Regions from separate parts of the Weizmannia sp. CD-2023 genome, predicted to be linked through region 3. Evidence: predicted binding sites of a transcription regulator. Region 3 holds the regulator's gene; each other region holds the start of a gene.

What was found. Region 3 encodes Rex, which represses fermentation and respiration genes when NADH is low (regulators of the CRP and FNR family bind a similar motif). Its sites were predicted from a motif close to TTGTGAAATATTTCACAA; they were not measured.
Region 1: a site for Rex is predicted at 3,901-3,918, ahead of P9687_RS03150 (L-lactate dehydrogenase). Genes of this name have one in related genera too.
Region 2: a site for Rex is predicted at 5,392-5,409, ahead of pflB (formate C-acetyltransferase). Genes of this name have one in related genera too.

The regions. Positions count from the first base shown of each region.
Region 1 is NZ_JARTJQ010000027.1:15,236-25,961, reverse strand. Features, by position in the region: gene P9687_RS03160 (HD domain-containing protein) at 204-746, opposite strand; gene P9687_RS03155 (3D domain-containing protein) at 1,261-2,475, shown strand; gene P9687_RS03150 (L-lactate dehydrogenase) at 2,686-3,624, opposite strand; gene ppc (phosphoenolpyruvate carboxylase) at 4,682-7,390, shown strand; gene P9687_RS03140 (hypothetical protein) at 7,592-7,834, shown strand; gene P9687_RS03135 (hypothetical protein) at 7,879-8,094, opposite strand; gene P9687_RS03130 (LCP family glycopolymer transferase) at 8,316-9,227, shown strand; gene P9687_RS03125 (HAD family hydrolase) at 9,281-9,940, opposite strand; gene qoxA (cytochrome aa3 quinol oxidase subunit II) at 10,286-10,726, shown strand, end outside.
Region 2 is NZ_JARTJQ010000034.1:11,179-21,904, forward strand. Features, by position in the region: gene P9687_RS04740 (amino acid ABC transporter ATP-binding protein) at 1-722, shown strand, start outside; gene P9687_RS04745 (formate/nitrite transporter family protein) at 785-1,621, opposite strand; partial or broken gene P9687_RS04750 (IS630 family transposase) at 2,289-3,338, opposite strand; gene P9687_RS04755 (hypothetical protein) at 3,485-3,736, shown strand; gene P9687_RS04760 (iron-containing alcohol dehydrogenase) at 4,102-5,262, opposite strand; gene pflB (formate C-acetyltransferase) at 5,641-7,905, shown strand; gene pflA (pyruvate formate-lyase-activating protein) at 7,995-8,732, shown strand; gene P9687_RS04775 (NADPH-dependent FMN reductase) at 8,993-9,550, opposite strand; gene P9687_RS04780 (DUF6241 domain-containing protein) at 9,569-10,102, opposite strand; gene P9687_RS04785 (ABC transporter permease subunit) at 10,221-10,726, opposite strand, start outside.
Region 3 is NZ_JARTJQ010000044.1:18,848-29,573, forward strand. Features, by position in the region: gene P9687_RS06320 (DUF6044 family protein) at 1-1,638, shown strand, start outside; gene P9687_RS06325 (glycosyltransferase family 2 protein) at 1,669-2,673, shown strand; gene P9687_RS06330 (GtrA family protein) at 2,705-3,094, shown strand; gene groL (chaperonin GroEL) at 3,548-5,173, opposite strand; gene groES (co-chaperone GroES) at 5,227-5,511, opposite strand; gene P9687_RS06345 (CPBP family intramembrane glutamic endopeptidase) at 5,880-6,608, shown strand; gene P9687_RS06350 (YdiK family protein) at 6,605-6,802, shown strand; gene tatC (twin-arginine translocase subunit TatC) at 6,839-7,603, opposite strand; gene P9687_RS06360 (redox-sensing transcriptional repressor Rex) at 7,754-8,437, opposite strand; gene P9687_RS06365 (ABC-F family ATP-binding cassette domain-containing protein) at 8,752-10,671, shown strand.

The sequences.
Region 1 (10,726 bases), on a different contig from region 3:
ACACGCAAAAAAGCCTGTGCGTCTCAGGACACGCACAGGCTAGCGTCAAACAAGCCATTTTCCTTATGTAATTGATTTGCGGCCCGCACAAGCAGGCGTCTGCAGTAACGTAAATATTACGGATGAAAGCCGGTGCCCTCACTTTGCGGTTTTACAAGCAGCAAGTCCGTTATTTCACAGGCAATGTCCGTTTCCCCTGCACCTTATTCATGTCCAAAAACCTGCTTTATTTCCGCCTGCAGCTGCTCCAGTAAAGGAAAAGAATGGTTCAACGCAATACTTTCTGCAATACTTCGATAGTACCATTCCTGCTTTTCTTTCCCACGGCTGAACGCGTTCCACACGCTCTCCCCATTTTTTCGCAATCCTTCGTGTATCGTTTTCAAATTGTGGAGTTTATCTGCACATATGAGCATACAAATTTCCTCTTCTGCCGTTTTTAATAGCTCGATGGTATGCTGTTTTCGTTCCTCCCACCGCACATTTTTAGGCGGTTCGGTGCAGGCTGCAACAATGCGGGCAACATCGCTTCCAAATTCAGCTTCTATCTCCTCGTTTGTCACCGCAGTATCTTCAACCGTATCATGAAGAAGCCCTGCTGTGACCACTTCTTTGCGGCAGCCTTCTGTTAAAAGCATCATGGCAACCGCATACGGATGCGCAATATACGGAAGGTCGGACGCTTTCCGGTATTGGCCTTCATGTGCTTTTGCCGCAAATTCAATTGCTTTTTCCACCATTTCCATAAGAAATTCCTCTCTTCTCATTCAAAACCTATTCCTATCATCATACCAAAACGGCGCGGCTATACATGAATGAAAATCGAAAAGTTCAGCACTTTTTTGGCTTCTTAAACATCAAAATGGATCCTTAGTCGGCAGAATATTCCTTCCTGTCCTGTCTGAATTGAAAAAGAAGCAGATCCTTGCTTCTTTTTATCTACTTTCTTTGCCTTTACCCCCGCGAATTCTTTTATGTTATCACTTTTTCCCACTTCTCGATATGCTTTATCCGACCATTGCTTGAGCACAGTGATTTGCCGCTGTACCCGCTTTATTTCTTTTTGCTGCTTTTCATACGCCTGGAGGCAGAAGTCTTATAACTGCCCATCATCATGCGAAAAAGCACCCAAATCTATCTTTTCCCTTTTTCGCATGATTTGAGTCCGTTTTCATTCTCGTAATATGAATTTAATCGTATTGTAATCTTCCTTTCTGCCTATTTGTGTTATAACAAGAGTACGGAGAAGGGAGTTGTCTTATGCACTTAAAAAGGCGAATTGCAGTTATGGCGTTTGCCATATTCGTTGGCACGGCACAACTAAATGCCTATGCAGAAACAGATCAAGGTTCCTTACAGAAAAAATTGGATGAAAATACGCAAACCATTCAAAAGAAAGAATCGGAGAAAAAAGCCGTCGAAAGCAAAATGGAAAATTTGCAAAAAGACTGGAACGCATTGCAATCATCCATTCAGAAAAATAAAGAAAATATCGCAGCAACTGAAGCGAAAATCCAGTCAGCAAAAGATTTGATTGAAAAGAAAAAAGAGGAAATCGTAAAGCTGGAGGACCAAGTTTCTGCACGGGAAGGCGTGATTAAAAAACGCCTCGTTGCCATGCAAAAAAACAACCAATACGACTATGTGATTGAAACGATTTTAAACGCGGAAAGCATTGGCGACCTGATCAACCGGGTCAGTGCAGTCGCGACACTGCTGAACGCTGATACAAGCCTTTTGGATCAGCAAAAAGCGGACCTTGCGAAAATTGAAGCCGATAAAAAAGCCATTGCAGACCAGGAAAAAGTGCTCGAACAGGAGCAGGCAAACTTGAAAAGCAGCCAGGCAAAACTGCAAACAAATTTAAAAGAAAAGGAAAAAGCATTGTCGGGATTAAAATCGAAGTATGACAGCATTCAAAATGAGCTGTCAAAAGCGGAACAAAAACAAACCGACTTGAATACGAAAATCAGCAACCTGCAAAAAGAAATAAAGGCACAGCAGGCGGCCGCAAAAGCAAGGGAAGAAGCCCTCGCAAAACAAGCGAGCGAAGCTGAAGCCGAAAAGGCAGCGGAAGCGCAAGCTGAAAAAACAGCAGAAACACAAGCGAAAAAACCAGCGGAAGCCGGTGCCGGGAAAACGGCCGGAACCAAATCCGCCGCATCTTCCGGCCACAGCACGCCACAAGGCAAATCCTTTTATGTGACGGCGACATCTTATAACCATGAAGATACGAAGCTGGATATTACCGCTTTGGGATATAACATTAAGAAAAACCCGAACATGAAATTGATCGCTGTCGATCCATCGGTCATTCCGCTCGGCAGCAAAGTCTGGGTTGAAGGATACGGGGTTGCCATCGCAGCCGATACCGGCGGTGCCATTAAGGGCCATATCATCGATGTCCTGATGCCGAACAAAAAAGCTTCCATCGCATGGGGGCGCCGTACGGTCAAAGTGATCATATTGAATTAAGAAAAAGCAGCCTTGAATCGATTCAAGGCTGCTTTTTTATATCCGCCTATGGCAGGCCCGCTCCTAACCCCGGCAAAAAACAGGCCCATGCTTTTCCCGGAAAGCGGGGCAAGCATGGGCACTTTTTTCGGCAGTCCGCCTTAAGCAGGCGCCGGGATTTTTTTCAAAGAAAAAGCCGGGCCTCCCATGAAGCCCGGCCGGCACAAATGCTTACAATACCGGTGCCATTGTTTCTTTTAGCACTTTTACAGAATGATTGAACTGTTCCTGTTCTTTTTCGTTCAGTTTGATTTCAACCACTTCACGGATGCCCTGGCGATTGATGATGGCCGGAACGCCAACGTACACATCGCTGTTTCCGTATTGGCCTTCAAGAAATGCAGAGACCGTCAATACGCTGTTTTCATTGTTCAGGATTGCCCTTGTAATCCGGGTCAGGGACATCCCGATGCCGTAAAATGTGGCCCCTTTTCGTTCAATAATATGATAAGCCGCATCTCTCGTATTGACAAAAATGTCATCTAACGTCTTTTCGTCAATAATTCCTTTTTGTAGATAGCTTTCAATCGTATCGTAACCGATATTTGTATGGCTCCATACCGGAAGTTCCGTATCGCCGTGTTCGCCGATAATCGCAGCATGCACATTGCGCGGGTCAATTCCAAATTGGGCGCTCAAAGAGTTGCGGAGACGCGCGGAGTCAAGCACTGTGCCCGAACCGATAACATGTTCTTTCGGCAGGCCGGACTCTTTCCAAGTTACATATGTCAAAATGTCAACCGGGTTGCTGGCAACAAGAAAAATCCCGTTAAAGCCGCTGTCCATGATGCTCTTAATCATGCCTTTAAAAATTTTTGCGTTTTTGGCAACAAGATCAAGCCTTGTTTCGCCCGGTTTTTGCGGGGAACCTGCCGTAATGACAACAAGATCGGCAGTGCCGCAATCGGAATAATCGCCTTTCCAAACGCGGGTCGGCGTAGGCGCAAATGGCAGGCCGTGGTTCAGGTCCATGGCTTCCCCTTCTGCTTTTGCTTCGTTAATATCGATTAAAACAAGCTCTTCTGCAACACCCTGATTAATCATGGCGTAGCAGTAACTTGTACCAACTGCACCCGTTCCAACCACTGCAATACGATTGACTTTTTTCATGTATAATCTTCCTTCCCATCAAAAGTAAAAAATATATCCACTGTATGAAAGCAGTTTTGCAAGCCCGGCATGGCGGGCCCCTATCCAGTCTATGGATATTGTGCCAACTCCTAATGGATTCCATACTGCTTTTCCTTTAAAGCAGGACAATTAAACTTTTGCAGCAATTGCTGCCGTGCGGTTTGTGAAATAGATGGACGGCATGCCCTTTTATGGCTGAAATTGACTGTTCCGTTCATTTTCCTTCATTCCACATGGGTAAGTATACCACTATTTTTGTGATCAGATTCACATATTTTATGGCGAAAATTTGAAAATTTATCTGCCCAAATGCCCGGTTTTAAAGGAAAATGACGGTTTTTCAAAATTATCCGTTTACATTTTTCACAAATGGCTTTATTTGAAAGAGCCAGATATGTAAGCGTTATTCATTCTTGTGCTGATTTTCACAAAGTGCCCCGGATGGAGGAATAAATGGCTGATCCCGCCCAAATGATCTCTGCCATTTTTTATCCTGAATGCCTCCCCTCAAAAAGCGGGTGCTGCCTGCTTAAAAAAACCCGCTTCACATGCATGGAGACGTGCACGCCAGGCATCGACAAAAACGCAACTGCCCAGCCATTCATGTCTGCATCATAAATGGACACCGTGCGGACAGCCAGTACGACGGGCATAATAAAGCCGGCCATAAAATCAATTTTATATAAGTAAATTTTTTCTCTCCATACCGGCTGCTTTCATTTATTATTAAAGAAGAAGAGAACGGTTTCACTGCCAATTCTTTTCTTTCCATCTCCGGTACTTGCCACATTAAAAACACGAATGATATTCATCATTGACTTTCAATCGTTCGCATTTTATCCTTAATTTATCCCTTTATGCGGGAAATGTTCCTTTACTGGTTTTTAATTTTATAAAGTATTAGACTTTTTTCATTTTACAAGTATAATAATAAGTATCATTTTCTTTGTGCATTTTTCTGACCAAGTGAAAGGAGCGATTATCCTTGCATCAAATTGATGAAAAGAAAGCCCCCCGGATGGCCCTGCAGGCAGACATGGATTTTCTCGCCGGGCTGCTGGATAAAGTGATCCTATTTGAAGGCGGCGAAGCATTGCTCAAAACAATCCAAAATATTCGCTCCCTGGCACAAAAAGCGAGGGAAACCGGCGATGAGGCTTTCTACCTTCAATTAAAAAAAGAAATTACAGACCTGAATCCGCCAGAACGGCAGGAAGTCATCCGCGCTTTCTCTACCTATCTGCAATTATTTAATATTACCGAGCAAAATTTCAGAATTAAGCGCCGGCGGGAGTACCAGTCGGAAGATACAGACCAGGTCCAACCGCGTTCACTTGAAGATGGCATCGAAACGCTGCGGAAAGAAAAAGTGCCGGCTGAAATGGTTGCAGAACTGCTGGACAGTTTATCGCTTGAACTGATTATAACGGCACACCCGACAGAAGCAACGAGGCGGACCATTCTGCAAATCCACAAACGTATTGCAGACCTTTTAAAAGCGCTCGAATATGCCAACACCCGTTATGAGAAAAAAGTCATTGAAGAAACGATTTTGAATGAGATTACCATTTTATGGCAAAGTTCCGAAATCCGCGAGAAGAAACCGTCCGTTCTAGACGAGGTGAAAAACGGGCTTTATTATTTCGACAATGTCCTGTTCGACGTGCTGCCGCGCATACACGAAGACCTAGAAGACTATCTGTACGAATCGTACGGACAGCGTTTTAAAGTCCCTTCTTATCTTCATTTCGGATCGTGGATCGGCGGCGACCGGGACGGAAACCCGAACGTGACCGCGGACATCACCTGGAAAACGCTCGAGATGCAGCGTGAACTCGTATTGGAAAAATATAAAAAGTCGCTTACCACACTCCGGGAGCTGCTCAGCCATTCTGCCAAAAAAATAAGCGCCAGCCATGCCCTGCTTGCGTCTGTGGAAAGCGAAGAAAATACAATGCCGGCTGCAAAATTATGGCCGACAAAAGATGAAATTTACCGCAGAAAGCTGGCGATTATGATCCATAAACTGGAATGTGTGGGAAAAAGCAATGGCGGCTACCAATCCGCAGAGGAGCTCCTTGCCGATCTGTATATGATCCGGGACAGCGTGAACCAGCACCATCCGGCCGGGCATCCGATTAAATTGCTCCGCAAAGTTATCCGCCAGGTCGAATTGTTCGGGTTCCACCTAGCATCACTCGATATCCGCAACCATAGCGGCGAACATGAATCGGCACTTGCCGAGGTGCTTTATAACGTCAATATCGCGAAAGACTATAAAAATCTGCCCGAAAATGAAAAAGTCGCGGTGCTCCTGAAGGCTTTAAACGACCCGCGGCCGATGATTTCAATCTATGATACGTTTACGCCGGAAACGCAGGAAGTCATCAACACATTCCGGATGATCAAACGCGCCCACCAAACATTCGGCGAACGGTCCATCCAGGTGTATTTGATCAGCATGGCACATTCGGTCAGCGACGTGCTGGAAGTGCTCGTGCTCGCGAAAGAAGCCGGCCTGTACCGCGTCTACCCGAACGGCGAAATTTTAAGTGAGATCCATATCGCCCCGCTTCTTGAAACGATCGAAGACTTGCGGAACGGCGCGAAAATGCTCGAAACCCTTTTCCAAATGCCCATTTACCGCAACCATTTAAAGGTGCGCGGCAATCTGCAGGAAGTCATGCTCGGCTATTCCGACGGCAGCAAAGACGGCGGCACGATGACGGCGAACTGGCAGCTGTACAAAGCACAGAAAGAGATCCACGAAATGGGTGCCAAATACGGCATTAAGCTGAAGTTTTTCCACGGGCGCGGCGGTTCACTCGGACGCGGCGGCGGCCCGCTTTATTCAAGCCTTTTGTCCCAGCCGCCGGTTACACTTGGCGACGGCGTGAAAATCACCGAGCAGGGCGAAGTGCTGTCATCGCGCTATTTGCTGCGCGACATTGCCTACCGGAGCCTTGAGCAGGCGACATCCACGATGATGTGTGCCATCACAGAACAAAAACAGAACGAGAAAAATGGCAAAACGCCAAACGAAGAAGCTGTCAGGGCAATGGATAAAATTTCCGAATATGCGCTTGAAAAATATCAGGAACTCGTCTTCCGCGACCCTGACTTCCTGTCTTATTTCAAACAGGCAACGCCTTTAAATGAGATCGGTGAACTCAACATCGGCTCCCGCCCGATGAGCCGGAAAGGGAGCGCCCGTTTCGAAGACTTGCGCGCCATTCCGTGGGTATTTTCCTGGACGCAAAGCCGCCAGCTCCTTCCCGCCTGGTACGCAGCCGGGACAGGCCTGAGCAAATATGTGGAAGAAACCGGCAATTTCAAGTTGCTTCGTGAAATGTATGCATCATGGCCGTTCTTCCATGCAACGATCAATAACCTGCAAATGGCATTGATCAAGGCGGAGCTTTCCACGGCTGAAGAATATACAAGGCTGGTGAAAGATCCTGAAGTTGCCGGCCGGATTTTCGGCCTGATCAAAGCGGAATACGAACTGACGAAGGAAATGGTTTTAAAGATTGCGGACCAAAAAGAGTTGCTGGATTACACGCCGAACATTAAAGAATCAGTGCGCCTCCGCAACCCGTATGTCGACCCGCTGAACCTGTTCCAAGTCTACCTTATTTCGCAACTGCGTGAACGCGAAAACAAAGATGAAAAAGCCCGGCACCTGCTGATGGAGGTCCTGCTTACGATCAACGGCATCGCCGCAGGGCTCCGGAATACAGGCTGATAGCAATCCCAAAAGCTCTTTTTAAAACAAAAAAACCGTTGGGAAAATCATTTTTTCCCGGCGGTTTTTCTCATTTTCCGGATGTTTTTCTGAAGGGCTGCCCCGAAAAGGCTGGCGGGAGCCCCCTTTTTTGACGGAAATGGTAAAAAGAATGCAGCACTTATTGTATAATGGGTTTAAGAATATGCCGGGGGTGGGCCAATGGATGACTTTATCGGATTGATTTCAGTCATTTTAATTTTTTCTGTGCCGATTGTCGCAATTGTAACGAATTTTTTTAAGTCGCGTGAAAAAATAAGAGTACAAGTTTTGGAGAAAGAACTGGAGCTCGAAAAGTTAAAAAACGAAAACTTCCTGCTGGAAACAGAAAAAATGAGGCTGGAATTGCAAAAAATGGAGCTGGACGGGCCCAAGGATGAGTGGGTAATAAGCCGGGACCGGTAAATGTAAAACAGCTAAAAGAGCGGCTGCTCATTTGCCGCTCTATTTCACCTGCTGCTGGCCGCCGGAAAGCTGTGCCGGAAGATGCTGGGCACGGCCATCCCTTTCTCCACTGTGGCCGTCTGGACTGTCTTTGTGCTTGCGTCTGCACGGTCTGCCTTGCTTTTTACATAGAAAAGCGGCCCTCCCCCGATGGCCGCAACAATCAAAACGGCTGCAATATCCACTTCTTCATCATTATGTTCTCCTTTTTTGTTTTCCAATTTTAACAGGAACCATCTGTTCTGCTTTCCGGCTTCATTATGGGGCGCAAACTTAAATTTTTCTTAATGCTTTCTTTTCAAAATGCGGATGATTATAAAGCGGCAGCACAGCCATGCCTGATACAACCGGGATATGATGGGAATCGACAAAAAAGGATATTCAAGCGTAGCGAATCATGCTATAATAAACAATTATATGACGAAAAAAGAGAGGGCCGCCGATGAAGAAAAAAATCCTGATGTCTTTTTTAAGCTTAATTGGGATCCTGGTCATCGCCTGTGGCGGTTATGCCTACTATGTTTATCACTCGGCAAAAGCTGCGGCTAATAAAATGCATGAATCGTTGGCAGGCACTTCAAATGAAAGCATCTCAAGCCAGAACGGGCAGCCGATTTCCGTTTTGCTGCTTGGTGTGGATGAACGTGCAAATGACAGCGGCCGTTCCGATGCCATCATTGTGATGACCATTAATCCGAAAAAAGGCACGACACAGCTGGTCAGCATCCCGCGGGATACAAGGACGCTGATCGCCGGACGCGGCACATATGACAAAATCAATGCTGCGTATGCATATGGCGGAACCAGTATGGCACTGCAGACCGTTGAGGACTTTACCGGTATCCAAATGGATTACTATGTGAAAATCAACATGCAGGCCCTGAAAAAACTGGTCAACGCGGTTGGCGGCATTACCGTCAACAACACAATTGACTGGCATGACGAAGGGTACTATAAAAAAGGGTACCATTACAAAAAAGGGGAAATTCATCTGAACGGAGCCCAGGCGCTCGGCTATGTCAGAATGCGCCATCTTGATCCGGAAGGCGATTTTGGCCGCAATAAACGGCAGCGGAAAGTGATCGAGGCGCTGATCCGGAAAGCAACCAGCATTTCTTCTGTGGCAAAATACAGCAGTATCCTTGATACGCTTGGCGACAATGTCAAAACAAATATGACGTTTAATGACATGCTTACGATTGAGAAAAATTACCGGAATGCCGCCAAAAACATTACCCAGTATGAAGTAAAAGGCACCGATGCCAACTTTGACGGGATCTATTATTTGGCGGTGTCAGATGCTGAAAAAGAAAAAGTCACGCAAATGCTGGAAGAAAATCTGTCTGGTGACTAAGGAATAGTGGAAACAAACAACCCGCTTCCGGCATGCAGAAGCGGGTTGTTCTGTCAACGGCTTTCAATAAACCGGATTACTTCTTCAAGCGGCGTTTCTGCCATTGACCCGAGGCGGTGGTCAATCTCGCCGAACTTGAGGTCTTTTGTTACCCGGTTCGGGACGACTACGCATGCCATACCGGCGCGTTTTGCCGCAAGCGACCCGTTTGGCGAATCTTCGAAGACGAGGCATTGTTCCGGTTCCACGCCGAGACAGCCGGCCGCTTTCAAATACAAAGCTGGGTCCGGTTTGACTTTTTCAACGTCATCGGAAGATTTGATGCAGTCAAAATAAGCGAGAAGGCCAAGCTGGCGCAAATAGCGGTGCAGCCATTTCCTGTCAGAGCTTGAAGCCAGTCCGACTTTAAGCCCGAGGTTCTTGGCCGACTTTAAATAATCTTCCACGCCTTCGCGGGCCGCGCCTTTTTCGAGCCGTTTTAAAAACATTTCCTCCAGCTCGTGGTCCAGTTTTTCTGTATCAAGCGGCTTTTTGATCTGCTCTTCAAGATATTTAAACGGCTTAAAACCCGAATGCGTGCCTACCCCCTTTCCCCATAGTTCAAGCGGCATCTCGCAATTGTAGCCGCGAAAAATTTCACAAAGCGCTTCATAGTGTTCCGATTCCGTATCCATAATCAGCCCGTCGAAATCAAAAATCACAGCTTTTATCATCCGTAAAACCCCTTTCTGTTTCCCTTAACATTATACGTTAAAAACACTTTTCCTCCCAAAATGGTTTTGAAATCTTTTCCAAAATATTAAATACCGTATTCCTTCACAAAGTTGTAAATTATTTCTGGATAATGCCAGTATTTGACAATTCTATGAAAAATATATGAACTTTTTATGAAATTTTTATGAAACATGGCGGAATAAGGGTAAAAGACAATACATCTATATTTTTTTAATGTAAAATAGGTTAGCACCATAATAAAGGTGAAAAAATAAAAGTACCACCTTTTTTTCATTTGCTTTTATTTGTACACTATTTTACCAAACCGGAAGGAGAGAAAAAATGTGTTGAGGAAACTACCTTGGAAACTGGTGCTGCTTTTGTCCCTCACATCGCTCTTTTTGCTCGGCGGATGTGACACCAAATTTGCAGTGCTCGACCCACAAGGCCCAATGGCGCGGGAACAATATCATTTGATTGTTTACTCATCCATCTTAATGGCCTTTGTATTCGTCGTTGTCCTTGGGTTGTATCTTTATATGGTGATAAAATACAGGGCGTCGCGTCTGCCGGCTGATTATAAACCGCCGCAAATCCACGGCCATAAAGTGCTGGAAACGGTGTGGACCATTATCCCGGTGCTGATTATTATCGCCATTGCCATTCCAACCGTTAAAGCAAACTATTCGGTTGAAGAAACGCCAAAATCCATGAAAAGCGAAAAACCTTTAACGATTTATGTCACGTCATCGGAATGGAAATGGATTTTCAGTTATCCGGAACAG
Region 2 (10,726 bases), on a different contig from region 3:
GGTTACATAAACAATTCGGCAACCTTGAAGTGCTGAAAGGCATTGACTTAACCATTGAAAAAGGGAAAGTGATCGTCATCATCGGCCCATCCGGTTCTGGTAAAACCACGCTGCTCCGCTGTATGAATGCCCTTGAAATCCCAAATCAAGGCAGAGTACAGATCGGTGATGTATCCGTTGACTTTTCCCAACATCCCAATAAAAAAGAACGCGCGGCTTTGCGGCAAAAATCCGGCATGGTTTTCCAACAGTACAATCTTTTCCCGCATAAAACGGTTCTCGAAAATGTGATTGAGGGGCCTATCATTGTAAAAAGGAAAAACCGCCAGGATGCAGTAAAAAAAGCTGAAATGCTGCTGGAAAAGGTAGGCCTGCTTGATAAAAAAGATGCGTATCCGGCAAGCCTTTCCGGCGGTCAGCAGCAGCGCGCCGGGATTGCGCGGGCGCTTGCGATGGAGCCGGAAGTAATGCTGTTTGACGAACCGACATCCGCACTGGACCCGGAACTTGTGAGCGGCGTGCTAAATGTGATGAAGGAGCTTGCTGAAGAAGGGATGACAATGGCCGTTGTCACACACGAAATGCGGTTTGCCCGCGAAGTTGCAGACAAGGTGATTTTCATGGATGGCGGTGTCATCCTGGAGCAAGGCAAACCGGAAGAAGTATTCCATCATCCAAAAAACGCACGGACCAAGCAATTCCTGCAGCTGATTCAAAGCTAATGAAACGGATCAGGTTTTTCGATATAAAACGAGCTGCCCTCTATCAGGCAGCTCGTTTTATATTACTTGATTTTTTCAGCCGAAAAAGGGGATACGGTGTGTGTGTCAACAACAGCAACCGGCACTTTTTCTTTTTTCTTTGATGTTAAGAAGGCGTACATGGCACCGACAAAGACGCCGCCGCCAATCATATTGCCGAGCGTTACCACACCAAGGTTGTGCAAAATGCCCACGAGTGTAATGGTATCCGGGTGTGGTGCGGCAAGTGCCAGCGAGAACAGCACCATATTGGCAATGCTGTGTTCGTAGCCTGAAATGACGAAGCCAAACACGAGCAGCATCATCGAAGCGATTTTAGCCCCGTCTCCCTTTACGTTTATCGGAACCCAGAACCCTAAACAAACAAGCCAGTTACAAAGAATCGAACGGAAAAACATTTGGGCCGTCGTCAGGCTAATTTTCCCACCAACAACCGACATTAAAAACTGGCTGTTATCCGAATCCGCATAGAGTCCGCTGTAATGGATAAACAGCGCGAAAATCGCCGCACCGATCAAATTTCCGGCATACGTTGCCACCCAGTTTGTGAGCGCATCTTTCCAAGTTGTCGCTTTTTTTACCGTGCTCATTGTCATCATCATCGTATTGCCGGTAAAAAGCTCGCCGCCGCCAAACATAATAAGCACAAGCGCTGCGCCAAAAAATATTGAAGCCATAAAGGAAGTAACCGGAGACTTCGCATCAAAAAACGGCTCAGCAAGACGGTAACATATTATAATGGCAAAACCGATGAACATACTTGCCAACGCTGCTTTTGTCACATAACGAAGCAAGGATTCTTCCAGATATTTTTTCTTATTTAATGCCATTTGAACAACAGATTCAACGGCCTCGTACATAAACACCATCTCCAACATGAAAAATGTTTAATTGTGAATCATATCACAAACAACTGCCTTTCTATCATATCCCCTTTTTCCCTGTTTGTGTTTGTATATATTTTGAACGTTTATGAAGCGATTACACGAGAAAAGACTATTGATAGGCCGTCAGAGCTGCCCTATTTTACAAGCCAAAATCCGAGAAAATATTATATGTATATAATATTCATATTTAACAAAAAAGTATTGCTATTAAAGTCCTTTTTCATTAAAATAAGTTACAGAAAGAGAAGATTTGAGGAAGGATATAGAAAAAAATTAATTGAACGGAAAATTGCGGAGGGTACAAATGCTGCAAAGTCATTCTTATCGAATACTACATAATAAACTCAGTTTGGTTTGTCTTCTCCTTATTTTATTCATTCCTTGTGTGGAAATCATACAATTACTTATCAACCAAATCCAGTTTGGTGATAAGTGGGATCCTGCTTTTGCATTTTTCCTGACAGGCTCAAGCAGAGCGCATGGAGCACAAATCGTCTTAATTTGGTTTTTGCCAATTTATTTCTTGATTGCTTTTTCGGACGATGCCATATTGGATTATAAATTGGGATACAGAAATGTAGTCGTTAATAAAATCGGAATCAAAAAATACTGTTCAGAAAAGATACTATATAAGATGAACTTAAGTTTTTGACAGCTCTAATCTAACAAGCAGCCGGTCAATGACTTCTTGGCTCTTTTGGCTGGCTTGTTTCATAAATTCCGCCACGTGGGAGCGAATTTGGTAAAATTTGCTGAAAAAGACGTTGTTTACGACATCTTGCTTTAGCCACTTCCATAATCCTTCCACTGGGTTCTACTCAGGGCTGTATTTAGGAAGAAAAACAAATTCCATTCGTGGATTTTCTTTCAGGAAATCCTTGATAAATTGTGATTGATGCACTTTGCTGTTGTCCAAAACCATTACAATTTTACCTTGCGGGTATTTACTTAAAATGAGTTCTACAAAACGTCTAAAGGCCAAGGAATTACTTTTTTCTTCTTCATAGTGCGTAATTTCGCCGGTTTCATAGTTTATGGCAGCGAACAGCTTTGCACCCTTATGCTGGCCGTATGTTTTGATTTTTCGCTGCTGTCCTTTTGGGAACCAGTTATACTGCAGAGCCTGATAAGCACGGATGAATGCCTCATCTTCGAATAACAGGTGATCGATGATCCCATTCTCCAGTTGCTGTTTTAGCTTTAGGAAAGTGACTTCTTTGAATGCTTTTTGCTCTTCAGGATCTGCTTTTGCCAAAGTATATGTGGCCTTTGTATAGCTAAACCCAAGCCGGTGTAACATTTTAGAAACGCCCCTTGGGGTATACGACTGTTGAAATTCACGCTGGATCCAATCGGCGATTAACGGGAGCGTCCAAGTGTATTTTGCTTCGAACCCAACTTCTGCAGGGGTTTTGTTTATAATGGTTTCGGCCAACTGCTTTTGTTGATCTTCCGTTAATTTCTCAGGTTTACCTGTTGGTTTTTTCATTTGAAGGCTGGAGATTCCTCCTTCTTCATAAGCATGACAGTAATTCATGACCGTTTGCCGGGTACGTCCTATAATCTTAGCAATTTCTGGATAAGTCCGGCCTTCTAAATGTAACAGCACAGAGAGATAACGCTCATAAAGATGTTTATCCCTTGTGTTTTGCATAGCGTTTCGCAATTGTTCAAGTTCTTGATTCAACATTTTTTCTCCGCCCTTTTTAGGATAGTTACAATCTATATACCCAAAAAAGGACCGAGGAAGTGAGCAAAAATGATTAATTCGTTTTATATAGATTAAAAAAAGATAAGAATGGAGATTACTTCATTCAACATTCCGGTTATTACAGAGTGGGAAAACAACTGCAAGAAGGAAAATATAGATTGTCTTTTGTTGACCATGAAAAAACGCATAACCGAAAACCATTTGTACAAATCACCTCATCAGATAGTACTATCCGTCAATCTTATTCATTTGAAAAGAAAAACCAAAGACAAATTAAATTGAACCTTAAAAATCAGGAAATATTAGAAATCCATAAAGGTTTCTCAAATGAATACCAAAATTACGTTATTTTGCTACAACCGCTGAGCAAATCATAAATTCCAAAACGGGCGATGAACGTACGATTTGTGTGCTTGTCGCTTTGTCTAATTTTACGTAACCCCTCCTAGGTAAACCATCAGGGAGCCATTTGCTTTGAATCTCTCGTATGGTTCTTCTAAAGGGGATTTTTTTCGTCCCTCTCCAATCCAACAGGCTCATCTTCCACTTGCCCAGAACCTGGTATGCATTGCGGGCGGTGGTTGCAATCCGGAAAATTTGCGCCAGCTGTTTTTTCCGTCGCGACATGGACGCCTGTCTTTTGAAAAAAGGTATAGACAAAAAATACCTGCAGGCCGGACACTTGGAAAAAGTGCCCAGCCTGCAGGTGCCAGTTTACTCAAATTCCCCTCCGTCTTCTTCCTTACATCGCTGCTTTTATAATCGCTTCCACTTCTTTTTGTGTTGGTTTGCGCGGGTTTGTGGCTGCGCACGCGTCCTGCATCGCATGCTGGGCGAGGATTTCGATATCTTCTTCTTTAGCCCCGAGTTCTTTAAAGCCTTTCGGAATGTTCAGCTGTGCTGCCAACCTTTCTATTGCTGTAATGGCTTTTTCCGCCGCTTCGTCGACGCTCAGGCCATCCGTCTTCTCACCCAGTGCAACGGCAATTTCTGCAAATCTTTCTTTCCGCGCAATCAGATTGAAACGGCACACATGCGGGAGCAAAATCGCATTGCAAACGCCGTGCGGCAAGTTATAGAAACCGCCGAACTGGTGCGCAATCGCGTGGACATAGCCCAAAGATGCATTATTAAACGCCATGCCTGCCAAATACTGCGCATATACCATTTGTTCACGCGCTTCCATATCATTGCCGTTTGCAACAGCCTTTGGCAAATATTGCGGAATAATTTGGATCGCTTTAATGGCGCATGCATCTGTTACCGGTGTGGCCGCAGTTGAAACATACGCTTCCACTGCATGGGTCAAAGCGTCAAGCCCCGTTGCCGCAGTTAAAGACGGCGGCATCCCGACCATTAATAATGGATCATTAATGGACAAAACCGGTGTCACATGTTTATCTACAATCGCCATTTTCACTTTCCGACTCGTATCGGTAATAATCGTAAATTTTGTCATTTCGCTGGCAGTCCCGGCTGTTGTATTAATTGCAACGAGCGGCACCATTGGTTTTTCAGAACGGTCCAGCCCTTCATAATCATGGATTTTGCCCCCATTGGCCGCAACGAGCCCGATCCCTTTTGCACAGTCATGCGCGCTCCCGCCGCCAAGTGAAACGATTGAATCGCAATTTTCTTCATGATAGGTTTTTAACCCGTCTTCCACATTTTTGTCTGTCGGATTTGGTTCAGCCTTCGGATAGATCGCCACTTCCAGGCCGGCTTCTTTTATATAGGCTGCAATTTTTTCGGAATACCCCAGTTGGTGGAGCCCTTCATCGGTTACAATCAGCGGTCTGCGACACCCAAGATTTTTCAGCCTGTTTCCAATTTCTTCTGCCGTCCCCTGTCCAAACAAGTTTACGGAAGGCATTTGAAAATCAGTACGTAATCCTGTTAACATCTTTCCCCACTCCTTTTATGTAACTGCTTACATGAAAAATATAACGCAAACGCTTTCATCTGGCTGTGCCAATTTTGTGAAATATTGAGCATGTTACCAAATCACAAACTCTCCCCAAGAAAAATAATCATGTGAAAAACTGATCAATTTGTGTTATAACACGCTTTCATCGCATTTTTCTATTATATATCTACGGCCAAATGTTTTGAACATTCTTTGACAACTGTTTTTTTTGGCCCCAAAATGTGAACGCTATCACTATCTTTTTAAAATCGACCATGCTAAAATGAAAGCGTAATAAGAAATGTTCACTATTTAACAAACAAACATCCAATTCTGAAGGCAGCTCATTAATAGGCTTAAAGGAGGCCATTTAAAATGACTGAACAATTACTGACAAAAGCAACGCTCTCCAAAAAACAATGGGAAGGCTTCAAAGGAGGAAACTGGCAAAAAGAAATCGATGTAAGGGACTTTATTCTGAAAAATGTAACCCCTTACGAAGGCGATGAAAGCTTTCTTGCCGGCCCGACTGAAGCCACTTTAAAATTATGGGATCAGGTCATGGAACTGTCGAAACAGGAACGCGAAAAAGGCGGCGTCCTGGATATGGATACGAAAATTGTATCTACCATTACATCGCATGGCCCGGGCTATTTAAACAAAGAACTTGAAAAAATTGTCGGTTTCCAAACCGATAAACCGTTCAAACGTTCGATGATGCCGTTTGGCGGAATCCGGATGGCAGAAAGTGCCTTAAAATCTTACGGCTATGAAATTGATCCGGAAATCAAACATATTTTTACAGAATGGCGGAAAACCCATAACCAAGGTGTATTCGATGCCTACACACCGGAAATCAAAGCTGCACGGCATGCCGGCATTGTAACAGGCCTTCCGGATGCTTACGGCCGCGGCCGCATTATCGGCGACTACCGGCGCGTTGCCCTTTACGGTGTAGATTATTTAATTGAGCAAAAGAAAAAAGATCTCGATTTAATCGGCTGCGGCTTGATGACAGAAGAAGTCATCCGTGAACGTGAAGAACATTCGGAACAAATTCGTGCATTGCAAGAATTGAAACAAATGGCACAAAGCTACGGATTCGATATTTCCGAACCGGCTTCAAACGCACACGAAGCTTTCCAATGGCTGTATTTCGCGTATCTGGCTGCCATTAAAGAACAAAATGGCGCGGCCATGAGTCTTGGGCGCACATCCACTTTCCTTGACATTTATATTGAAAGAGATTTGAAAAACGGCGTCCTGACTGAACGGGAAGCACAAGAACTCGTCGACCACTTTGTCATGAAACTCCGCCTCGTCAAATTTGCACGGACGGAAGACTATAATGAACTGTTCAGCGGCGACCCGACATGGGTAACAGAATCGATCGGCGGCATGGCTTTGGACGGCCGTACACTCGTTACGAAAAACTCGTTCCGCTTCCTGAACACGCTTGATAATCTCGGCCCTGCGCCGGAACCGAACCTGACCGTGCTCTGGTCGACGAAACTGCCGGATAAATGGAAACAATATTGCGCGAAAATGTCGATCAAGACAAGCGCCATCCAATATGAAAACGATGACTTAATGCGTGAAGAATACGGCGATGATTATGGCATTGCCTGCTGTGTATCGGCGATGCGGATCGGCAAACAAATGCAATTCTTCGGCGCCCGCGCCAACCTGGCAAAAGCTTTGCTGTATGCGATTAACGGCGGCGTTGATGAACGGTATAAAATGCAAGTCGCACCTCCGTTCCAGCCGATCACATCGGAATATCTCGATTACGATGAAGTCATGGAAAAATACGATCGGATGCTAGACTGGCTTGCAGGCGTTTATATCAATGCTTTGAACATCATTCATTATATGCATGACAAATACAGCTACGAACGGCTTGAAATGGCATTGCATGACCGCAATGTACTGCGCACGATGGCTTGCGGCGTTGCCGGCTTGTCTGTTGCGGCCGACTCTCTAAGCGCCATCAAATATGCGAAAGTAAAAGTCATCCGTGACGAAGATGGCCTTGCCGTTGACTATGAAGTCGAAGGCGATTATCCGAAATACGGCAACAACGATGACCGCGTCGACCAAATTGCCGTCAATCTCGTCAAGTCGTTTATGCAAAAACTGCAAAAATATCCGACTTACCGGAACGCTGTCCATACTTCTTCGATCCTGACAATTACATCGAACGTTGTATACGGCAAGAAAACAGGAAGCACACCGGACGGCCGGAAAGCAGGCGAACCGTTCGCCCCTGGCGCAAACCCGATGCACGGCCGCGATTCGCACGGCGCAGTCGCATCGTTGACATCTGTTGCGAAACTGCCTTATAAATATTCGCTTGACGGCATTTCCAACACTTTCTCGATTGTCCCGGAAGCGCTCGGACACGAAGAAGAAACACAGGTCTCCAACCTGGACGGCATGCTGGACGGCTATATGGCGAAAAAAGCGCACCACTTAAACGTCAACGTCCTGCATCGCGAAACATTGCTGGATGCGATGGATCATCCGGAAAAATATCCGCAATTGACGATCCGTGTATCGGGATATGCGGTAAACTTCATTAAATTGACAAGGGAACAACAACTTGAAGTCATTAACCGCACGTTCCATGAAATGATGTAAACTGATTCGGGCGGCATGCACCTGCGTGCCCCCTCCCCCCTATTAAACACTTAACTTATGGGGAATCTATATAGAAGGATTTGATTGAGATGAACATGACAACGCGCATTCATTCCACTGAATCGTTTGGCACAGTCGACGGGCCCGGCATCCGCTATGTCGTATTTACGCAAGGCTGCCCGCTGCGCTGCAAATTCTGCCACAACCCAGATACATGGAAAATCAATGAAGGCAATGAAATGAGCGTCGAAGAGATTATGAGCGATGTGCGCGATTACCTGCCTTTTATTGAAGCTTCCGGCGGTGGCATTACAGTGAGCGGCGGTGAACCGCTTTTGCACCTCGATTTTCTGATCGAATTGTTTAAAGCGTGCAAAGAAATTGGCGTCCATACTGCCATTGACACAGCGGGCGGATGTTTCTCGCGCAGTTCCCGGTTTATGGAAAAACTGGATGAATTGATGAAATATACAAATCTTGTATTATTGGACATCAAGCATATTGACCCGGAAAAGCATAAATGGCTGACCGGCATGTCAAATGAGCATATTCTCGATTTCGCCCGGTATCTCGCTGACAAGCATATTCCGGTCTGGATCCGCCATGTGCTCGTTCCCGGCGTCGATTCAGAAGAAGATTTGCAAAAAACATCTGATTTTATCCATTCGCTGCCAAACGTCGAAAAAATCGAAATCCTTCCGTACCATAAGTTAGGCGTCTACAAATACGAGGCGCTCGGCATCGACTATCCCCTCAAAGGTGTCGAACCGCCGACAAAAGAACAAGTTGCACATGCGGAACAGATTTTAAAAAGGGAATTGCAGTAAAGAAAAAGCGCCGGCTGTCCGCCGGCACTTTTTTATTCCGCCTAAAAGAACGATACAATGTTAAGAAAGCGGAAAAACTTAGAGCTCCTCTCCCCTGAAAAATTGCCCCGGGGTTTTTTATCCTTTTGCTGGTAACGCGTCATACGGCAAGATAAACGGCAAAATGGTCGCCTTCCTTCGCCTAGAGCACGTCTACCTAAGCTTCGCTGATGATCCACTATCGCCCATGCGCAACGGCCACGGCACTAGGCAAAAGTACATCATCCCAAATTTCCAGGATTGCCTCCGGAGAAAGCTTTTCTCAATTGCAACAGTTCATGCGCAAGCTTTCGGATGCGTGCCTGGATATCGGCATTGATGATTTCATTGTCCTCATTAAAATCATCATTGTGGATAAAAACATTGCGGACCGCACAGGTGGCCTTTAAAAAGGTTAACACCGGTTTCAGCTGGTATTCAGCAACAAGAAAATGTTTGTCCGAGCCGCCGTTCATCACAATGCCGCATACTTTGGACTGAAAAGCATCGCGGTGCAAATGGTCGAGCAAATTTTTCAAAGCGCCTGTAATGGACGCCTGGTAAATTGGCGAGCCAAAAACAAGGATATCCGCTTCAAGCATTTTATTAACGGCCGCAATCGTATCATCATTGTAATAAGAAAGTGGAAACCCTCTTGCAAACTCCACTTCATAATCTTTTAAATCGAGCAGTTCAGTTTCCGCTTCCGGATCTTCCGCTTTAATTGCCATAAGCACCTCATATACACCAATGGAGGTCTTCTCACCGGTAAGCGAGCCGGATATACCTAAAATTTTCACCGTTTCCACTTCCTGATGTCATTTGAAATTTTCCTTAATATATGCCGCTTCTTCAGAAGGCGTCAGCCGCCGCTCCGCTTTTCCGATGTTGCCTTTCTGGTAGGCCCAAATCTCATTATGGGCCTTCACCGCATTGCTGAAATCGCCTTTTTTCCACGGTTTTAATATACCGAGCAGCATATCCTGCAGTTCTGTATCCGCAAAAGTTTGATTGCTAATTGCCGAATACAGGGCGTCCACCTTTTCTTTTGTGATTTCGGAAGCTCCCCATTTTTCATTTGCCGCCACTTTTTGATGCGTCATATTATGTACTTCCTGCACCAATGCTTCTTCGCTCATGCTTTTGTATGCCGAAAGTTTGCGCTCAGGCGTCTTCTGGCAGAAGCTTTCCTGTATAACCGCTTTTGCAGCCGTCTCTTCCTCTGCAGCCGGTTTTTTCGAAGGTGCTGCCTCCGTTGCAATCGCTTCTCCTTTGTTAAAGTAAAAATAAGTGACACCTGCAATAAACATAAACACAGCAATCCCCATCCCAACGACAAACCGTTGAAACACAGCATCTCCCCCTTTGCTTATCATACGAAATTCGTGCTGCCCCGTAAAAAATCCTGCTTTATCATTGTATTAATGCAGCGAAAAAATTTTACCGGAAATTGGCGGAATTCCGTTTTTCTTAATAAACATCCCGTTTTGTAAACACAACAAAAGAAACCACGAGCGAGAGAAAAAGCCACACAAGCAGCACAGCAACCGAAAATCCGAGCGTCATGCCTGCAACAGGCGGGCTTGTACCATTGAGATAATTTGTCAGCTGCAAATTCACCATAAACAAATATTTTGCGCTTGGCCATGCCGATACCATATTGGTCAAAATGGCGCCGGCAATCAATGAGGACAGCATAATCCCCATTACGGCGGCCGTGCTGCGCAACAAGACAGAAAGCATAAATGTGAGGCTGCCTGAAACGACGCCGACAAACCAGGCAAGGCCAAACGCCATGAGCAAATATTTCCATTGCGAAACAGCATGCACATGTGATGTAAGGAGCTCGTCCCCTTTTATCGTAAAACCGGTAAGTATGGGCATGTTCCAGCCGTGGTAGCCGAATACCAGTCCGGAAATACCATAGGTGAATACGGCAGTGCACAGCAAAATAAACGAAACGGACAGCAGCATGG
Region 3 (10,726 bases):
GCCGTATGGATGCTGGCCGTCTACCTTTCGCCAATGTTTATTCTTGGCGGCAATATGCATATCCGGGTCCACGACAACCTGGATTCGAATATCGCCTGGTACCGGGTGCTCGACCGCAGCGGAGAACTGTTTGGCCCTCTGAATGCAACGATTCCGCAAATCATGAACGGGTTGCCGCGAAATGCGTTCGGGACGGAATTCAGCGGAATCCAGTGGCTTTACGCCCTGTTCCCTCCGGTCATCGCTTATACATTTAGCCAGACGATTACAAGAGTCTTTGCTTTTTTAGGAATGTACCTGTTACTGAAACGGCATTTCGTGCAAGGGCAGGACGGTTACTTCATCAGGGTATGGGTTTCTCTTGCTTTTGCGATCACCCCGTTTTGGCCGTCCGGCATGTTAAGCACATTGGGGATGCCGCTTGCGCTTTGGGCTTTTTTAAACATCAGGAACCGGCAGGCCACATGGAAAGAGTGGCTGGCGCTGACCCTTTTGCCTTTTTACTCCAGCTTTGTGCTCGGGTTCTTCTTTTTTCTGGCGGCGATGGGACTTTTGTGGATACGGGATGTGCTTGTGAAACGGGAGCGCAACTGGCCGTTCTTTTTTGCAATCGGCTGGATGCTGGTGCTGTATTTAGGGATTGAATACCGGCTTGTGTATTCCCTTGTCTTTTCCCATGAGCCGACAAGCCGGAATGATTTTGTTAGCTCGAAACTCGGCTTTTGGCACACGCTCCGGCTTGCGCTAAAAAATTATGTGTTCGGGCATACACATGATATGACCGTGCACACGTTTGTCATTCTGCCGTTCTCTTTTATCGCCATGTGGCTGATTTATAAAACAAAAGCATGGAAAAAGGAAAAACGGTATGTGCAGCTTTTTATGCTGAATGCCGTTTTATCGCTCTGGTATGCTTTCTGGTTCAACAAGGCATGGGAACCGTTAAAAGAAAAGATCAGCCTGCTGAATACGTTTAACTTTGCACGGTTTCATTTTTTGCGGCCGCTTATCATTTATACGATGTTTGCAGTGGGGGCATGGTTTCTTTGGAAACGCGGCAGAAAGTGGAAGGCATTCGTAAAATTTTGCCTCATCGCCCAGGTGGTTGTCCTGTTTGCGTTTAATCCTGAAATTTATTATCGTGTTGCCGGGAAACCTTCGTTCAACCAGTTTTACGCGACGGGCCAGTTTCACGAAATCGGCCGCTATATCGGCAAACCGAAAAGCGCTTACCGCGTCGCCAGCATCGGGATCCATCCGGCCATTGCCCAGTACAACGGTTTCTACACCTTAGATTCTTACAATAATTATTATCCGTTGTCTTATAAAAGGAAATTCCGAAAAATCATTGCCGGGGAACTGGAGAAAAGCCCGCAATTAAAAACGTATTTTGACCAGTGGGGGAACCGCTGTTATATTTTTGTCAGCGAACTGGGCAAGCATTATGAATTCCGGAAAAACAGCGGCGTCAAAATCCATCATCTTGCCATCGATACAAAAGCGTTTGAAAAGCTTGGCGGGCGGTATATTTTCTCGGCTGTCCCGATCCAAAACGCAGAAGAAGAGCATTTGCGGTTTTTAAAAACTTTCCGCAATGCCGACTCGGCGTGGACCATTTATTTATACGAAGTAAAGTAAGCATCATGCTGGTAAAGGAGATGCTGTAGAATGAGTCAATATCCGAAATTAACGATTGTTGTTCCTTGTTATAATGAAGAAGCCGTATTGCATGAAACGATGAAGCAGCTGTCAGAGGTGCTCGAATCTCTGATCCAGTCCAAACTGATTGCAAAAGACAGCACGCTCTTGTTTGTCGATGACGGGAGCCGCGACAAAACCTGGCAGATCATTGAATCCGCTTCGGCCCGCCATCCGTTTGTAAAAGGCATTAAACTGTCGCGCAATGCCGGGCACCAGAATGCGCTGCTTGCAGGGCTTACGGTCGCCAGTGAGCATTCCGACTGCGTCATCTCCATTGATGCCGATTTGCAGGACGATATCCGGGCGATTCGGGATTTTATGGAAAAATATTGGCAAGGCTACGATATTGTATACGGCGTCCGCGACAGCCGGGAAACGGACACTTGGTTTAAACGGACAAGTGCGCAAGGGTTCTACTGGCTGATGGGAAAAATGGGGATTCAGCTCGTGCCGAACCATGCTGATTTCCGGCTGATGAGCAAGAGAACATTGGAGGAACTTTTAAAATATAAAGAAGCAAATCTGTTTTTGCGCGGGATTATCCCTTTGCTCGGGTTTCCTTCTACGAAAGTGTATTATGACCGAAAAGAGCGGATGGCCGGGGAATCAAAATATCCGTTAAAGAAAATGCTCGCTTTTGCCCTGGATGGCATTACGTCTTTCAGCATAACCCCGGTCCGCTTTGTGACGGCCCTCGGGTTTGTCACGTTTATTTTAAGTGCGTTTGTCGGCCTTTATGCCCTTATAGAGGAGCTTGCCGGCCATACCGTCTCCGGTTGGGCTTCCCTGATCATCTCTATTTGGCTCCTTGGCGGCCTAGAGTTGATGGCGGTGGGGCTGATCGGGGAATACATCGGCAAAATTTTTAAAGAAGTCAAAAGGCGCCCGCGCTATACCATTGAAACGAATTTATATAAAAACGAGAAATCTTCTTTCGTCTTAAGCCAAAACAGTGATACAATGAAAACTTGAAAACACAACTTACGAAAGGTTTGCTGGACCCATGCTCAAACAATATGCCGCTTTTCTTAAGTTTTGCATTGTCGGCGCCGGAAATACGCTTGTTGATTTTCTCGTATTTTTTCTGCTCACCTCCGTCCATGTGCCTTATCTGGTTGCACAGGCATGTTCTTATACGGCCGGCATGGCAAACAGCTATTTGCTGAACCGGTTTTGGACGTTTCAAGTAAGAAAAAAAGCAACATGGGCTGAAGCTTCACGGTTTATCGCCGTCAATTTAATTGTCTATGCGCTGACTTCCCTTCTGCTTTTCCTCTTTCACGAGCAGTGGGGCTGGCCGCTTTTATACGCGAAGATCATTGCCACACTGGCAGGGATGGCTGTCAATTTTCTTGGCACAAGGCTCTGGGTATTCCGTGAACACGCGGAATAACCGGGCCGGCATCCCTAAAAAAACCGGCTTGCCTTCTTTCTGTCACCTGTTCAGGCCCTTCATTTCGCGCCCACCACGCTTACGTTTGCCGCTTGCCTCACCCGCCATCATTAGCGGCTTATGGGCATAGCCTTCATTCCGCAATCACTTTTCTCAAACACTTCCCTCTATTTTGCAACCATCTTACTTACGGTTTATACGCTTCCCTTCATTTCGCAATCACCCCGTACAGGACTCATGCCGCTTCCCTTCTTTTCGGCTTTTGCCATTTCAACACCCCTGTTCATTTGTAAGCATACACAAAGCGTGTATGAGAAACAGAAAAAAGAGGCTCCCGGTCACTTCCCGGGAGCCTCATTAAAAATGTAACGATCTAAAACATGAACCGAAACATGGAATGGTACAGTTTTGAACGTCTGTAAAAGCCGTTATCCCAGCATTTTCAGGCGCTTATTACATCATGCCGCCCATGCCCATGTCAGGGGCGCCGCCGCCTGCAGGTGCCGGCGGTTCAGGTTTGTCGGCAACAACTGCTTCTGTTGTAAGCAGCATTGCAGCAACAGATGCAGCATTTTGAAGTGCGGAACGGGTTACTTTCGTCGGGTCCACGATACCCGCTTCAATCATGTTGACCCATTCTCCATTGGCGGCATTGTAACCAATGCCGACATCTTCTTTTTTCAGGCGTTCGACAATGACTGAACCTTCAAGGCCGGCATTTTCCGCGATTTGGCGTACAGGTTCTTCTAAAGCGCGTGCAACGATATTGATGCCTGTTTGAACATCGCCTTCTGCTTGAATGGAAGCAACTTTCTTGATGACATTGATCAGCGCCGTGCCACCACCAGCTACAATGCCTTCTTCAACAGCAGCGCGCGTAGAGTTCAAAGCATCTTCAATGCGCAGTTTGCGTTCTTTTAATTCGGTTTCTGTCGCAGCACCGACTTTGATGACCGCTACGCCGCCGGCCAGTTTTGCAAGGCGTTCTTGTAATTTTTCACGGTCAAATTCGGAAGTCGTTTCTTCCAATTGCATGCGGATTTGGTTTACACGTGCGGAAATTGCAGCAGAGTCGCCTGCCCCTTCAACGATTGTCGTTGTTTCTTTTGTAACAACCACTTTTCCGGCACGGCCGAGTTGGTCAATGGTTGCAGATTTCAAATCAAGGCCGAGTTCTTCTGTGATCACTTCGCCGCCTGTCAGGGTTGCAATATCTTCGAGCATCGCTTTGCGGCGGTCACCGAAGCCAGGCGCTTTTACCGCAACGGCATTGAATGTGCCGCGCAGTTTGTTGACAACGAGTGTTGCAAGAGCTTCCCCTTCAACATCTTCCGCAATCAGCAACAACGGTTTGCCTTGTTGGACAACTTGTTCCAGAACAGGCAGGATTTCCTGGATATTGGAAATCTTCTTGTCTGTAATTAAGATGTAAGGGTTATCCAGAACAGCTTCCATTTTGTCGGAATCCGTTACCATGTAAGGCGATGCATAGCCACGGTCGAACTGCATTCCTTCCACAACGTCCAATTCCGTTGAGAAGCCTTTTGATTCTTCAATGGTAATAACGCCATCGTTGCCCACGCGTTCCATTGCTTCAGCGATCAATTCGCCGACTTCTTCGTCAGCAGAGGAAATTGCAGCAACTTGGGCGATGGAAGCTTTGCCTTCGATTGGTTTCGAAATGGCTTTTAATTCTTCGACAGCAGCCGCAACTGCTTTTTCAATCCCTTTGCGGATGCCAACCGGGTTTGCACCTGCTGTTACGTTTTTCAGGCCTTCACGGATCATTGCCTGTGCCAGAACAGTTGCAGTGGTTGTACCGTCACCAGCTACATCGTTCGTTTTGCTGGCCACTTCGGAGACAAGTTTGGCACCCATGTTTTCAAACGCGTCTTCGAGTTCAATTTCTTTTGCGATCGTGACACCGTCATTTGTGATCAGCGGAGAACCGAATTTCTTTTCCAGAACGACGTTACGTCCTTTCGGGCCCAATGTCACTTTTACAGCATCTGCCAGTTTATCCACACCACGAAGCATACCGCGGCGGGCTTCTTCGCCGAATTTAATTTCTTTTGCCATTTATAAAACCTCCTCATGTCATATCGTTATTTCTATGTTTCAACAAGCCAGGCTTATTCCACAACCGCCAGAATATCGCTTTCACGAAGGATTAAGTATTCTTTTCCGTCATATTTCACTTCAGTGCCGGCATATTTCGAGAAGATGATGCGGTCGCCTACTGCTACATCGATGGCAACACGTTCACCGTTATCAAGGGTACGCCCGGAACCGACAGCCACAACTTTGCCTTCCTGTGGCTTTTCTTTTGCCGTGTCAGGCAGGACAATACCGCTTGCTGTTTTTTCTTCCGATTCAACTAATTCAATGACAACGCGATCACCCAGTGGTTTTAACACGTGAAACAACCTCCTTAATTCGTATTATGTAAAATTTTGTCCATTATTAGCACTCGCATAAGTTGAGTGCTAACACATTTATTATAATAAATAATTCCTTGCTTTTTTGCAAGTCTCTCATCCAACTTTTTTTATTTTTTTCGGGCCCTGCATCCTTTAAAGAGCCCCGTCAAAGGATGCCGGTTGCGCGCCTCCATTTCAGCCGCTTGCCCTTTTATAAGTATGCTTGATCACCATCCGGATATGCAACTGAAAAGGCTGGCTCTGCGCACGGCATTTGAACCCCGCCCGGTTCAATAGTACAATGAACATATTGGACGAATTTGCGATCCTTTAAACTTTGAACTGGCAAGAAAGGAAAAGAACGCGTGAAAAAAGAGTATGTGTATATTCTCGTGACGTACATCCTTATGCTGCTGTCCGGCGCCGTCGGGTATCCGTTGCTCTACTATGCCGGGGTGAACGTTTTCCACGAACCGGCAGACAGCATGCGGACATTGACGCCCCCGCTTTGGACCGTCATCAGCTTTATCATCGGGCTGATCATCGTCCTGTACTTTTTAAGAAAAGCCGCAAAGAAAGAAACAGACCGGACTGAACCGCTTCCGGCCGCGCCATCCGCCATATGGGCAATAGGCGGCGTCTTTCTTTGTTTCTTTGCCCAGACTGCAGCCGCGATCATTGAATCATTATTCGGTGCCCCGGCTGCCTCCAACAATACGCAGCAAATCATGGCGCTGATTGAAAGATTTCCGCTCGTCATCCTCATCAGCTCGATCGCAGGGCCGATTCTCGAGGAAATCGTTTTTCGGAAAATCATTTTCGGCACGCTGCGCAGGCGCTTTTCATTCCTTTTATCCGGTATTGTCAGCTCGGTTATTTTCGGACTCGCGCATACCGAACCGAGCCACTTGTTTTTATATTCCCTTTTAGGGCTGACGCTCGCTTATTTATACGAGAAAACAAACCGGATCACCGTTTCCATGTTTGCGCATGTTTCCATGAACACGATTGTGGTCGTGAGGCTGCTTTTGCACCCGTCCGTTCTGCAGACATCCGTACATGAAATTTACAGCTCAATTGGAGGACTTCTATGATGAGACCACTTTTTTCAGGGATTGTAAACTGCCTGCTCGGGGCTTTGTTCACTTATTTTGCCATTCAGCAGGTACAAGTGGGCGGCTGGGGCTTTTTTTCTTATTTACTGCTGTTGATTGCAACATTGGATCTGGGTTCCGGCATCAGGCTGATCTTTCTCCATTTCAAGCTGAAAAACTCAGTGAAAAAATAAAAGCCGTTTTCCGGCTCCGTCCGGAAAACGGCTTTCTTATTCAGAAGCAATCGTCTGTTCATCCATTGGCATTTCTTTTGCCGCTTTTTTGGCATTGCGGTACGCCATTTTCGAAATCAGTGTGCTTGCTTCATACAGCAAAACGAGTGGAACAAAGGTAATCAGCTGCGAAAACACGTCCGGCGGGGTGATGATGCCGGCAGCTGCAATCAAAGCAAGATACGCATATTTTCTTACCTTTTTCAACAGTCTCGGCGTAATGATGCCAAGCCGGGTCAGAAACAGGACCACGACCGGCATTTGGAACACAAAGCCAAACGGAAGCGTGATCTCTAGCAGAAACTGAATATACTCCCGGATCCCGATCACCGCACGAATGCCCATTTCATTTGACAAGCCCATCATAAACTTCACCATCAGCGGACAAAGCACGAAATAGGAAAAAGAAACGCCGGCTATAAAAAGCAAGATGGAAACAGGAATGTAACTTAATGTCAGTTTCTTTTCTTTCTCATACAGCCCCGGGCTTATAAACGCCCAAAGCTGGTACAAAATCACCGGCAGGGTCAATAGGCATGCGATCACAACCGAAACTTCCATAAAAACCTTAATAGGATCGGTTACCCTGAAGGCATTCATCGTGAACATGCCGGCATTTTTGGCATGCTGCAAATAACGTATAACAGGTTTTGCGGTAAAAAAGCCAACAACCAGGGCAAACAGAAAGAAAATGAGAACGGTAATTAACCGCTTTCTCAATTCCTGGATGTGTCCGGTAACCGGCATTTTTTTCGTATTCATCGCCGTTCCCCTTTAAGTGCCGGCGTTGAATCCGCCCTTTTCCCTTTGCACGCCACAGCCAAATCCGGCCATTGCCATTTGCGCCTGCATTCCGTTTTCAATCGGGCCACCCCCTGTACCCACTATGATAACGGAAAAAAAGCTTTTTGGCTATGGCTTCGCAACCGGCTCTTTTGTTTCTTTCAAATTTTCTTCATCATTTGAATAATGTTTTAAAAAGTAGATCAGTGCCTGCAGTTCCACGGCCAGGTCAATATGATGGACGCGGATATCCGGCGGCACGTTCAGCCGGGCAGGTGTAAAGTTTAAAACGCCTTTTACATTTGTACTGGCAAGCTCGTCTGTCACTGCCTGGGCACTGGAAGCGGGGACCGTCAAAATCACAACCGTCACATCTTCCGCGCAAAGCCGTTCTCTTAATTCGTCCATGCTGTAAACAGGCACATTGCCAACATGGCTCCCCACCTTCCCGGGGTCATTGTCAAATGCCATCACAATCCGTGCGCTGTTATTCTTCGAAAAATTGTAATTCAAAAGGGCTGTACCGAGGTTCCCAACGCCAACCAGCGCTACATCTGTGATCTCATCCTGGTTCAGCGTCTTGCCGAAAAAAGACAATAAATATTTTACATTATAACCATAACCTTTTTTTCCAAGTGCCCCGAAGTAGGAAAAATCCCTGCGTATCGTAGCGGAGTCGACTTTCACCGCTTCACTCAGTTCCGCCGAGGATACCCTTTGCTTGCCAAGTGTATATAAATTTCTCAGGTACCGGTAATATAATGGAAGCCGTTTTGCAGTGGCTTGCGGTATTTTTACTGATTCATCCTTCATGTGAAATCCCCCAAGTTGAAAGCTTAAGTTTTTTGTGCTGTTGGTTCCAATCGTGCGTCCATTCCAGAATGGCAGCGCTGCCATTCTTCATTATAATATTACTCCTATCTGAGCAAAGAAAAAATATGTTTTAAAAAAATGCCTGCATGCGCCTTTTTCTCTCTCCAACTATGTTAAATATATCACAAGTAAGCATTTTTTTCATGGGTTTTTACGAATTTATGTGAAAAGTTTTTTGACAAATTCCGATCACGCCGGTTGAGTTGCAGTTCGCCTTCCTGTACACTTACAATGGTATAGAGGTGAACATAAAGATGATGTTGCTGCAAGTTCAACAAGTCACAAAATATTATGGCGCTGAACTTATTTTATCGGATATAAAATTAGAAATTCAAACAAAAGACCGGATTGCCTTGGTCGGGAGAAACGGGGCCGGCAAATCGACCCTCCTGAAAATCATCGCCGGCCAGCTTTCTTATGATGAAGGTTCCATCATTATGCCGAATGGTGTCGAAATCGGTTATCTCGCCCAAAATACCGGACTCGAATCGGATCTGTCCATTTGGGACGAAATGATGTCGGTTTTTAAAAATTTGCTGGATATGGAAAAACAGCTTCGCGAATACGAACAAAAAATGGCCGACCCTAAGATTTATAACCGCCCGGCGGAGTATGAAAAAGTGCTGCATGCTTATGATACTTTGCAGACACGTTTTAAAGATGAAGGCGGATATCAGATCGAAGCGGATATCCGGTCAGTTCTGCATGGCTTCCGTTTTGACCAGTACGACTACAACACCCCGATCCGGACATTAAGCGGCGGGCAAAAAACACGCCTTGCATTGGCGAAATTGCTGCTCACAAAGCCGGACATCCTCATTTTGGATGAGCCGACAAACCATCTCGATATCGAAACGCTCACCTGGCTGGAGCAATATTTACAAGGCTATGAAGGCGCCATTCTGATCGTGTCCCATGACCGTTATTTTCTGGATAAAGTCGTCAACCAGGTCTATGAAATTTCAAGGCATTCCATTAAAAAATACCACGGCAACTACAGCCGGTATCTGGAACAAAAAGCCGCCCAGTACGAGCGAGAGGTCAAACAATATGAAAAGCAGCAGGAAGAAGTTGCGAAATTGCAGGCATTCATCCAAAAAAACATTGCCCGTGCCACCACGACAAAGCGGGCGCAAAGTAGGAGGAAACAACTGGAAAAAATGGAATTGATGGACAAGCCGCTTGGCGATGAAAAATCTGCCCGGTTTTCGTTTGAAATTGCCAAACAAAGCGGGAACGAAGTCCTTCATGTCCGGGATGCTGCCATCGGCTACGACGGGGAGCCGGTTGCCAAAAACATCCATCTTTCAGTCAAAAAACAAGACAGTGTTGCCCTTGTCGGCCCGAACGGCATCGGCAAGTCAACGCTTTTGAAATCGATTATCCGGAGAATCCCGCTGATATCCGGCACGATCGAATATGGCTCCAACGTTATGACCGGCTATTACGATCAAGAACTGGCCGACTTATCTTCCAATAAAACGGTCCTCCGGGAATTATGGGATACATACCCGCTGAAAACAGAAAAAGAAATCCGCACGGCACTCGGGAATTTTCTTTTTTCCGGCGATGACGTTTTAAAAACCGTCTCATCCTTAAGCGGCGGCGAAAAAGCCCGGCTTGCCCTCGCCAAATTGATGCTGGAAAAGGCGAACTTTCTAATTTTAGATGAACCGACAAACCACCTTGATTTGGACAGTAAAGAAGTACTGGAAAATGCGCTCATCGATTACCCGGGAACGATTTTGTTCATTTCCCACGACCGCTATTTCATTAACCGGATTGCCACAAAAGTGGTGGAGCTCTCGCCGGAGGGAACCCGTGAATTTCTCGGCGACTATGATTATTATGTGCAAAAAAAAGAAGAAATGCTGGAAATTGCACGCCTGGAAAACACGAAACAAGAAAAGGTTAAAGCGGAACAGCCGGCGAAAAACAACTACCGGCAGGATAAAGAAGCAAAAAAACGCGAGCGGCAAAAAAAGCGGAGGATTGAAGAAATTGAAACAAGAATTGAAACGTTGGAAACAGAAATTCATGACCGGGAAGAAAAAATGGCCGACCCGGAAATCTTTCAGGACCATATTAAAATCCGCGAGCTGACAGAAGAACTGGAGCAACGGAAATTGGAGCTGGACGCGCTGATGGAAGAATGGGCAGAACTGGCGGAGTAATGTTTGGACCTGTGTGGAAATTTTCTGCACAGGTTTTTATTTTGGCATCTCGCGC